One region of the Streptosporangium sp. NBC_01755 genome, then DNA from elsewhere that is predicted to be linked to it. Evidence: riboswitches for the same ligand, from Rfam matches in the RefSeq annotation. Region 1 holds a riboswitch; the other holds the start of a gene.

The links. Region 1 has a riboswitch for cyclic di-AMP ahead of OG884_RS29115 (C40 family peptidase). Riboswitches for the same ligand answer to the same signal wherever they lie in the genome.
Region 2: another riboswitch for cyclic di-AMP. It lies ahead of OG884_RS07315 (hypothetical protein); the one in region 1 lies ahead of OG884_RS29115 (C40 family peptidase).

Annotation. Positions count from the first base shown of each region.
Region 1 is NZ_CP109131.1:6,114,596-6,120,038, reverse strand. Features, by position in the region: gene OG884_RS29130 (glycosyltransferase family 4 protein) at 1-510, opposite strand, end outside; gene OG884_RS29125 (M48 family metallopeptidase) at 507-1,784, opposite strand; gene OG884_RS29120 (hypothetical protein) at 1,840-2,715, opposite strand; gene OG884_RS29115 (C40 family peptidase) at 2,898-3,410, opposite strand; cyclic di-AMP (ydaO/yuaA leader) riboswitch at 3,544-3,704, opposite strand; gene OG884_RS29110 (C40 family peptidase) at 4,238-5,215, opposite strand; gene OG884_RS29105 (hypothetical protein) at 5,385-5,443, opposite strand, start outside.
Region 2 is NZ_CP109131.1:1,623,310-1,628,752, reverse strand. Features, by position in the region: gene OG884_RS07325 (DUF4253 domain-containing protein) at 141-887, shown strand; cyclic di-AMP (ydaO/yuaA leader) riboswitch at 1,105-1,256, shown strand; gene OG884_RS07320 (hypothetical protein) at 1,269-1,493, opposite strand; gene OG884_RS07315 (hypothetical protein) at 1,492-2,502, shown strand; gene OG884_RS07310 (hypothetical protein) at 2,595-2,966, opposite strand; gene OG884_RS07305 (roadblock/LC7 domain-containing protein) at 2,979-3,365, opposite strand; gene OG884_RS07300 (hypothetical protein) at 3,427-4,305, opposite strand; gene OG884_RS07295 (roadblock/LC7 domain-containing protein) at 4,310-4,690, opposite strand; gene OG884_RS07290 (class II aldolase/adducin family protein) at 4,950-5,443, opposite strand, start outside.

The DNA.
Region 1 (5,443 bases):
CACCTCGGTGTCGACGCCGGGTGTGAGCCGCACCAGCTTGCCCTCGGGTATCACCCTGGCCAGCCGCTGCCGGGTGTACTCCCCCAGGTAGGTGACCACGTCGGCGTTCGCGCCGATCCTGGCGAGCACCCGGCGGCCGATCGGGAGCGCCGTCCAGCCCGCCTCGTGGCCGTGGGTGACCATGACGACGCGGCGGGCCCCGGCCTCGCGCACCCTGGGCGCGAGCAGCCCGAGCGGCGCCGCCGCCCCGAAGACCACCGTCTCGCATCCGAACTCGGTGACCAGTCCGGCCGCCCGGCGGGCGACGGCGGGGGTGGGCAGCATCAGCGAGGTGGGATGCCGCACCACGGGGTACGGCTGCCGCAGATCGAAGTCCTCGCTACCGGGCCACCGGGAGGCGTAGACGACGATCGAGCCGGGCGGGCGTCGGGCGATGAGACCGTACACGAACGACTGGATCCCCCCGGCACGGGGCGGGAAGTCGTTCGTGACCACCAGCGTGCGCCTCACGGCTCGGAGAGACCGTTCAGCCGGGCCCAGGAGCGCGCCAGGGCGATGCGCTGCGGCGCGGTGGGATGCGAGGCATAGAGCACGTATTCCATAAGATCAGGCGATAAATCCGAAATGTTGGTGACCGCCAGCCGTTTCTGCATGGCGACGAACGTCGCCGGATCCCTGGTCAGGTCCAGCGCGTGGACGTCCGCACGAGCCTCGATGTGCCTGCTCACCAGGTTCTGGGCCGGCCCTGACAGCACCGTGGCCAGGCTGAGCAACCCCATGACCAGGCCCACCGCCCTCGGGTCGCCCACGGAGGAGATCCCCGCGCGGCGCCGCACGGCCCCCGCCGAGGTCACCACGTAGAGCAGGCACGCCCCGAACGCCGCGCCCAGACCGCCGACGAGCGTACCGGAGAGCACGTCACCCGCCTTGGCGTGACCAAGCTCGTGCGCGACCACCAGCTCGACCTCGTCGGCGGGCGCCCGGAGCAGCGTGTCGTAGACGACGATCCTGCGGGTCGCGCCAAATCCGGAGACATAGGCGTTGAGCGCGGTGGTCCGCCGGGAGGCGTCGGCGACGAGCACGTTCTCGACCGGCACGCCGTCCCTGGCGGCCATGGCGAGCAGGTCGTCGCGGAGCCGTCCGGCCTCCATCGGCCTGAAGTCGTTGAAGATCGGCTCGATGAGCACCGGGTAGGCGAAGGAGGCCGCCACTGTCAGCGCGAACGCGCCGGCCGCCGCGGGGATCCACCAGCGCCGGTAGCGCCGCGCCAGCGCGACCACCGCCAGAACCATGATCGCTGTCAGCGCGGTGCCGACGCCCAGGCTCTTGATCCGGTCGACGGTCCAGGTCGGCCAGGTCTGGGTGGACAGCCCGAAGTCGCGCAGATAGGTCTCCGACCACATCCCCAGCGGCCAGCGCAGCATCGCGACGGCCACCGACAGCGCCAGCACGCCGAGCAGCGCCCGCAACCACCACGGTCCCCGCAGCCGGCCGACGAGCCGCGCGCCCAGCGGGGTGCCCACCAGCACCCCCGCCACCACCAGCGTCAGGCCGAGGGAGAGGTAACCCGGTACGCTGACCAGCTTGTCGAACGCCTCGGACCTGGCGATCTGCTCGGCGGTGAAGTCGCGTGCCGGATCGGGGACGACGACCGGGGCCCGCTTGCTCAGCGCCCGCCAGGGCGTGGTGAACGCCACGACCGCCAGCGTGACCACCCCCAGCACGGCCAGCGCCCACCCCGCCGGCCGCACATCCGAGGGCGCGTCCTTCGTGCTCAGCGTCATCAAACACCTCCAGCGTGGAGCCCCGCCCCCTGATCACGGGGAGGGCACAAGAATGTCAGGCGAGTTCCTTTCCGAGGTAGTCGCGCCACGCCTCGGTGAGTTCGGCCGGCGACAGGCCGAGCGTGCCGGCGACATCGCCACCGTAGAGCCTCACCAGGGCCTTCTCGCCGAAGCGCTCCGCGATGAACCGGCAGGCGAGCCAGGCCTCCTCGTATGCCTGCGCGAGCCGCGGGGCACCGGGGGCGAAGTCCGCGGGACCGGGAAGACGGGCGGGCAGGACTCCGGCCCGTACCTCGGCGGCCAGCTCGGCGGCGGCCTTCCGTACGGAGATCCCGGCGTCGCGGTAACCCACGTAGTCGGCGAAGCCCTCCGACAGCCACGTCGGCACCCGGCCGCCACGGGTCGCGCCGGTGGCCACGTGAACGAGCTCGTGCGTGATCACCACGTCCCTTCCGGCCGTGGTGAGCCTCGCGTAGCCGGAGGGCAGGACGATCACCCGATCCGCGGTCGCCAGCGCGGCCAGGCCGTGTGTGCTCCCGGCCCCGGCGAGCACCGCGGCCTCGGCATCGGTGGCGGGAAAAAGGATCACCGCCCGGACCGGCCCCCAGATCGCCGCGACCGCGCGGCGGGCCCGGTCGGCCCTGGCGGCCAGGTCCCGCAGGACGGCGGGCGCGACGCCGTGACCGATCACGAGGGAGTGCTCGCTCCGGACGACGACGGCGGCGCCGGGCCACAGGTCACGAAGGTCGCCGGGGAGTTCTCCGACGTCGCGGGGAGGATCGTGGGGGGCGGAAAGGTGCCGAGGGTCCCGGGAGTCGCGCGGGAGCGGCCCGGCTCCGGCCAGGAGAGGTCCCGTCCCGGCGAACGGGCCGACGCTCATCAGCGCCAGCATCCCGGCGAGCACGGCGCGGCGCCCCTTCGGGACGGACATAGCGAGTCGATGTTACTCGACCGGTATCGCACCGCACCTTGCCGGAAGCACAGAACCAGGAAGCACGGAACCAGGAAGCACGGAACCGGGCTGCCCCGCATCGCGGCCACGCGCTCGCGACCTTCGCCGGGAAACGGAGCGGCCCCGTCCCTGTTGACATGGACGGGGCCGCTGCGCCCTGCTCAGGCTCCGGGCCGGACCGCTCCGGCGAAGGAGGACCTGTAGTACCCCTTCAGCTTCACGATCCGGACCGTCTTGCCGCTGCTCGGCGAGTGGACCATCCTGCCCTCGCCGACGTACATGCCGACGTGGCCCTTTCCACTGAAGAACATCAGGTCACCGGGGCGCAGTCGGCTCCACGAGACCTTCTTCCTGATCGCCCGGTACTGGCTGTGCGTGATCCGGGGGATGGACACGCCCGCCTTGCGCCAGGCGTATTTGACGAGCCCTGAGCAGTCGAACGCGCCCGGACCGGAGGCGCCCCACCGGTACGGATCACCGACCTGCTTCTTGGCCGCCGAGACGGCCTTGCGGGCCCGAGTCTTCTGCAGGGCCGCCCTGCTCATCTTGGTCTTCACATTGGCGTCGGCCTTGGTCTTGTTCACGGCCCGGGTGTCGGTACTCTTCGTGCTCTCGACCTGCTCGGAGACGCCGGCCGCGGTGTTGACCAGGATCTCAGGGGTGCTGTCCGTCATCGCCCCGGCCGCCGTGGATCCCAGGGTGACCGCTCCGGCTGAGGCGGTCAGGGTGAGGGCGATGCCGCCGAGGGAAAGGCGGAAAAGGCGCGACAGACGGGTGTTAAACGGGGTGGTAGACAGGATTTCTCCTTGGTGCTTCCACTGATGCCTACCGGGTTAGCTGACGGGTTCGGGCTTGGAAGATGCCCTACGGCACAAATGCGCCGATTCACCCCCTGGCCACGATGTGTCGGGCCTTTTGGGTCCCCGGTTCCATACCTCCTGGCTGTATGGATTCGGCGGGCCGCCGTAATGAGGTCCGCCCCCGGCAGGGGCACGGCGGCCGGTTGGATTTCTATCGAGAAACCGGCCCGAAGACCGACATTCACCGCGACGACCTGGCTTGAACGTCGCAATGCCAGAAGTTACCCCGATTCTTCAATTTTTGGCAAAGCATTCACCGAGCAGGAAGATCGATAAGTCTTCTTGATCTTACCGTTATCCCTGCTTAATAGCCATTTATGCTATCGAGATATGACTCTCGTCACACTTCTGACATCACACCTGATAAATCGTGATTTCTGTAATATTCATCACACTTGCCGGATTATCGGGTGATCTAGTGAGAGGCCCCGCAGCTGCGGTCGCCGGCAGGCGGGTCGGCGCCGGACGCACGTGCGGGCGCCGTGATCGACTCTCCGAAGTCCGCCTCGACGAATCTCGAACCCGGCGGCGTCGAGCATCGCTTCGAGGAGCCGGCGGAAGGTGCCGTACCCGGTGCGAGGCACCGGGTACACGGCCGGCGTCGGGTACACGGCCGGCGGGGCAGGACCCCGCACCGTGCGTCAGGGGCGGACGGCTCCGGCGAGACGACGGCCGTAGGCCGACAGCGGGACGACCTTGACGACGTCGCCGGTCTGCGGGGCGTGCACGATCCGGCCGTTGCCCGCGTACATGCTGACGTGCCCCAGGCCCTCGCTGAAGATGAGGTCGCCCGGCTGGAGGTCGTTCAGTGAGACCTTGCGGCTCGCGCCCCAGCTCCACTGCTCCCAGGTGGTCCGCGGCAGGCTGACTCCCCCGCTGCGCCAGGCGGCCTGGAGGAGGCCGGAGCAGTCCCAGCCGCCGGGGCCCGTGCCACCGTACTGGTAGGGCTTGCCGACCTGCGCGAAGGCGAACTGCAGCGCGGCGCGGGCGTTGCCCGAGGCGGGGCCGGTGTACTGGATTCCGGTGCTGTCCGGGTCGCCCGCCTTGAAGACGTTGAGTTCGCGCAGGAGCTTCGTCTGGACCCTGACCATCTTGTCGGCCTTGGCCTTCTCCCTGGCCAGCTCGTCGCGCGTCTCGTCGGCCTCGCTCAGCGCACCCTTGGCCAGGTTCCTGTTGATCCGCAGCGTCTTGGTGGCCGTGTCGAAGGCGCCCAGCGACTGGGCGCGGGAAGCCGACATCTGGTCGACCGCGGCCAGGCCGCTCAGCAGCGCGCCGGGGTCGGACTGGTAGATCATGCCTTCCCAGCCGTTGATCGCACCGACCTGGTAGGTGCTGACCGCCATCGTGACGAGCTCCTTGCGCAGCCCGGCGACCTGCTCGCTCTGGCGGGCGAGTTCGCCGGTCAGCGTCATGTACTTCTTCCTGGCCCGCTTCCACTTCTCCGAGGCCTGGTTGTACTTCTCGACGACCTGATCGGCCTGCTCGTTGAGCTTCTCCAGCTTCTTCTTGGCCTGCGCGAGTGTCGGCTTCGGCTCCGCGGACGCTCCGCCCACCGGCAGCATCAGCAGTGCGAGGGCGAGCCCGGCCGCCACCGGTATCCGAATCAGTCCAACCGGCACACCAGCCACGGCCACGTCAACGCCTCCAGACTGCACAGACCTGCGGCGAATAGTACAGAACAAGTAAGGTTTAGATCACCTTTTCGCATGCTTTGCTCTACAGCCGCAGGTGGCAGCTCCGGTATCCCGGGCGAGCGCCGGGATCACCCGGTCAGCAGCCGGCGACGTCTCAGCAACCGGCGATGCCGCAGATCTTGCCGGTCATCTTTCTGGCGTCGCGCAACTGGG
Region 2 (5,443 bases), 3.7 Mb from region 1:
CAGGCCAAAATTGGTCCGTGGGCAGGATCGGATCGGTAGGAATGAGCGAGTGCGAGCGTGGGAAGCTTCCGCCAGTTCTGGGCCAGTTGTTCGCTGACGGGGCCGACGGAAGCAGCGGAGGTGAGGGCCGGAGGCTCTCGGTGGACCTGCCACCGGGGGACGTGGTGTGGCCCGACCCCGGTTACGCTCAGCTCTCGCTCCGTCGCCGTCCGGCGTTCTGGCTGAGTGAGGTGGCGGTCTCCGGCGAGTACTGGGCACGGCTGCGGTCCCAGCACGAGCACTCCGGCCTGTGGCCGGTGCTGCTGGAGGACTCGGTGCAGCCCTGGTCGGCCGGTCAGATCGCCCCGGACGCCGCCGTCGAGATCGACAACTACCAGGCCGCCGCGTTCATGGCCGAGGTGTGGTCCGACTGGATCGTCAAGGCCCACATCGACCAGCTCGAAATCCTCGACCCCTTCGGAGTCGAATGTCCGGGTCCGGCCCCTTCGGGAAGGCCTGCCGCCGATCCCGGCGTGGTCGCCGACTGGTACGCCGGCCTGGTGGCCGAGCGCAGGACCCCGCTCGGGCTCGTCGCGGTCGAGCGCGGGGCCGACGCTCTCGCCGTCATGGGCTGGCAGGGTGCCCTGAACCACAACGAGTGGATGGTCCCGCTCGCGGCCGTGGTGCGGAGCTGGGAGGACAGGTTCGGGGTGCGGGTGGTCGGCATGGGGTTCAACACCCTCGACCTCAGCGTCGCCGCACCTCCGACGACCTCGGAGCACGCCCTGCACGTCGCCGCGGAGCACTGGACGTTCTGCCCCGACAGCATCATCCAGGGCGCGGGGAGTCTCATCGACTACGCCGAGCAGATCAAGGGCAGGAACGCCTGGTCGTTCTGGTGGGACTGAGCTTGCCCGCCGCGGGTCTCCGGGGTGTGAAACCCGAGATCGGCAAGACGTTCTCGCTGGTAGGGCGGCTGTTGGTGTGACGGGGTCCCCGATGGGGCTTTCTTGGGGGTAGTAGGTAGATCTTCTGGGGTTTTCATGGCATTTGCTTTGCTTTGTCCGATTTCGTGAGTAGTGTCCATGGGTATCGGTTGGCGACCTGCCCTTCACAAGAGGGAGCGGCCGGCCGACGTCGAATCCCACAGGGCCCGCATGGTCCGGGGAACCGGGGAACCATTTTTCCGGGGTGAATCCGCCGCGAACGTGCGGCGGTAGGGCAACTCCACCGCTCGAACCCGTCAGCTAACCCGGTAGACGAGCTGGAGAGGAGATCCCCCTCATGGATCACCGCGTCACCACGTCGGTGCCCGCTCTGCCCGTGCCGACCACCTGAACTTCGTCGCTGACCCCTGTCGCCGCGCCTGAGCGCGGCACCTGGATCGTGCTCCGCGTAGCGATCGACTGATCCTGCCACGCCACTTTTCCGATGAGCGCGTCCCCGCCACTGCACTCCTCCCCATGCGTCGCACGTGGCTGCCCCGTTCCCTCGCGAAAGAGCCTCTTCTTCATGCGTCTTCCTTTTGACCTGCACAAGAACGGCCTGCATAAGAACCTCCCGAAGAACCTCCCGTACAAGAACCGCCTCGCCACCGCCGCTCTGGTCGGTGCCGGCGTGCTCGTCTCCAGCGGTGTGGCCTCCGCGCTGCCCGCCTCCTCCGCCGCTCCCGCCTCCGTCGCCGCTGCCGGTGCCACTGCCTCCGTTGCCTCCCCCGGCGCGGACACCGTGGTGGCCGCCAACGAGACCGTTCTCCTTGAGGGCTCGACCAGGGCCTCCTACTTCTGGGACGACTCCTCGGGCCGGGCCGGTGACACCGGCCTGCCGGCCAGTGGCAAGCCGATGCAGAAGGGCATGATCGCCAGCCCGAGCTGGCCCCTGTTCACCGAGGGCTATGTCATCTACAAGGGCAAGAAGGCCAAGTTCTTCGTCGGTGACCGCGGTCCCGGCGTGCCCTCCAACCGGGGCATCATGATCGACATTGATGCCAAGACCTTCGCCGACCTGACCGACGGCCGGTTCAACTCCGCCACGCTGGGTGTGGACGGCAACGGCGGCATGGGCCACATCGACATCAAGTACGTGGTCACCAAGTGGGGCGACGGCGTGGGCAAGAAGAACCACCCCGTGGCGTTCGCCACCGGTGCCTGGCGCTACCGGGACGCGAACCCGGCGAAGCCTCCGCAGACGGTCCTGGTCAAGGCCGAGCAGTCCAAGAAGTCTGTGAAGACCCAGCAGGTGATCCAGACGTTCGCCAAGCCCAAGATCATGTCCGAGCCGCTCACCGCACCTGAGGCGAGCATCGCCGCCAAGCCGGTCGCCCTGTCCGGCGCCGACGCCAAGGCCGCCGAGCAGGGTGTCCGGGACCTGGGCGCCGCCGCCCCGGTGGCGGCCGTCACCTCGGCCGGTCCGTCCGCCGGCACGGCCGCCGGCCTGGCCCTGGCGGGAGTGCTCGCCGCGGGTGGTGCCACCTACCTGGTCGCCGGCCGTCTCCGCGGTAGGGCGGGCGCCGAGGAGAGCTGAGGTCCGGCACGATCTCCGGCTTTCCTTCGCCGACGCGATCCGATGAGATCCTCCTGCGGCCCGTGCCCCCCGGGGCACGGGCCGCAGGAGGATCAGACCTCGAGCCGCTCCTCGATGCCGCGCAGGATGTGCCGTGCGAGCGCGAGGTTGGCCCGGTTCCGGTCGAGGGCCATGTAGATGAACAGGCCTTTGCCGCTCCGGCCGGAGAGCGGGCGGATCACGTGGTATTGCGTGCCGAGCGTGATGAGGATGTCCTCGATGCCGTCCTTGAGGCCGAGCGACTCCATGGTCCGCATCTTGGCCTTGACGACCTCGGTGTTACCCGCGGCCGCCACCTGGAGGTCGAGATCCTTGGAACCGCCGAGCGCGCCCAGCGCCATCCCGCTGTTGTAGTCCACGATCACCGCGCCGATGGCACCGTCGATCGCCATCATCTCCTTGAGAGAGATGTCCATGTTGCCCATGTCTGCCTCCGATCACTGAGTTATCGATATCCGTGAGGTGATGGCGGCCAATCTGGCCGCCGTCTTGCGACCCTCCAGCCTGAGCAGCCCGAGGTTGGTCCCCGGGCGTGCCAGAACCGTGAGGACGATCTTGGGGCCGGCGGCGTAGCAGGCCGCGTAGCCGTTGGTGCCGGAGATCAGCGTCTCCTCGAAGGCGCCCTTGCCGGCCATGCCGGTCATCCGGCGGCTGAGGGCCAGCAGCGCGGAGGAGAGCGCGCCGGTCTGCTCGGTGGAGGTGCCGTCGCCCAGATCACTGGCCAGGGTCAGACCGTCGACGCTGCACGCGATGCTCCCGTCCACGTCGGGTATCCGCTCCCGCAACAGCGCCATCTCGCGGTGTATCTCCTCACGCAGTTCCACCGACACCCTCCTTCCGATCAGCTTCAGCGTCCGCAGCCTTATCGGCGGCATCGAACCAGGCTCAAGTCAGTGCCTCCAATGCGTTCCTGAGCCGGATGAGCAGGTTGACGTCGGTCGGGTCCCCGGTGGCTCCGGGAAGCGACGCAGGCGTCGCCAGGGAGCCCGTTCCGGCTGCCGGGATCTCCGTGGCCCCCCTCGTCCGCCTCGGCAGCGGGTCCTGCGTGGCGGGTGCGGCGGCCGCGTCGGGTTCCGGGATGCGCAGCAGCCCACGGGAGGCGAGCTGCCGTACGGCGAGCAGCACCGAGTACGCCGGGCGGCCCAGCTTGCGCGCCAGGTCGGCCGGGGGCGCCGTGGAGTCGGCGCCGACCAGCACCTCCCACTGCAGTGAGCTCAGCACCACCCGCTGGGCGGTGATCCGCCTTCGCGGGACGACCGGGAGCGTGTCCAGCTCCGCGGACGGCCAGGTCTGTTCCAACTGCGCCTTCCTCCGCTTGCACTCCCGGAGCAGGCCGGCCGCGTCGAAGTACCACTGCGGTCCGAGCCAGTGCCGCTCTCCCCGCCGGAACCTGGGCCGGTGCCCGGTTGCCTCCAACAGGAAGTAGCTGGCGTCGAGCACCGTGCTCAGCACGCAGAACTCCAGCTCACCCCTGGTGAGCAGGCCCTGTGCGAGGAGCCGGTCGCCTCCGAGGATCTGCGGGGCGGCGACCGGCGGCTCGCCGCCCCGCAGATCCTCGGAGGCGACCTGCCTGGCCTGTCGCAGGGCATGGGCGGAGATCCCGCGGCAGGCCGCCAGCAGGTCCTCCAGCCGGGGGGCGGACGCGCTCTCGGCGTAGGTCACGCGGCCGTCGGTGAGATAGATGACGCCCGCCTTACCGAGGCGGAGCGAGCCGGTGGCGCGATCACCGGCGAGCCCACTGAGGATGATCTCGATGCTTGGCACGGCTTCACGTCGAGATCAGGCGGCCGGAAAGGGCCTGGAGGCGGTGGCGGGCCAGTGCCAGGTTCGACCGTTTCAGATCGAGCCTGACGTAAATGACCAGAGGGCCGTCGAAAAGCGTTTCCAACGGCCTCAGTAAATGGTGGCCGCCGTCCGTGGTTATGATCATGTCGTCGATCCGGACCGTACCGCCCGGTGCGGTGACGGCGAGCCCGTCCAGCGTCGCGCGCAGGGTCTCGCTCAGTCCCGCGGCAGATCTCTCCACGTCACCGTGGCGGCTCGCACCACCGGTCGCCACGACCGTCCCGCTGGTCTGATCGATGAGGATCGCGTCCAGGGCGCCGGGGATGGCCATTACCTCAGTGAGGCAGTCTTCGATTCCGAGCACGTGCTCTCCCTTGCCGACGACTTCAACGTCGCCCGGTCAGCGTAGGGAAAGCCCTCGTGGTTCGCCTTTTCTGCCTAGGTCATTGATAGGAAAAAGCGTAGGATTCACCATCTAGGTAGGAAGATATACACCCCGGGTGGGAATCAACCCGTTGGCCGGTCGGTGATAATCGCCTTTTCGTCCGGCTTGAAAACAAGACGGGGCGGGGCCGCGCTGCGGTCGGTCCTCGCGACGGGGGCACAGCGCGGTCGCGCCGCGGTCAGTTCTCGCGACGGGGGAACGTGGGCGGGTCTGCGGCGCGCCGGATCACCGCGGCGAGCTGTTCCTCGGTGAGCACGCGAGGCTCGCCGATGCTCCTGGCCCGCACGTACACCTCGCAGAGCCACTCCAGCAGCCTGGTCGCCTCGAAGGCCCCGTCCAGGTCGTCGCCGATCGTGACCCCGCCGTGGTTGGCCAGCAGCGCCGCGCGCCTGTCCGCCAGCGCGGCTCGGACGGAGGCGGCGAGCTCGGGCGTGCCGTAGGTGGCGTATTCGGCGACGCGGACGGTCCCGCCGAGCAACAGGGCGTTGTAGTGGATCGGCGGCAGCTCGCTCATGGTCGTGGCGACCACGGTGCCGAAGACGGAGTGGGTGTGCACAATCGCGCCGGCGTCGGTGGTCGTATAGACCGCCAGGTGCATGGGGGTCTCCGAGGACGGTCGCAGGTCGCCTTCGACGAGGTGGCCCTCGACGTCGACGATCGGGCAGGCCTCGG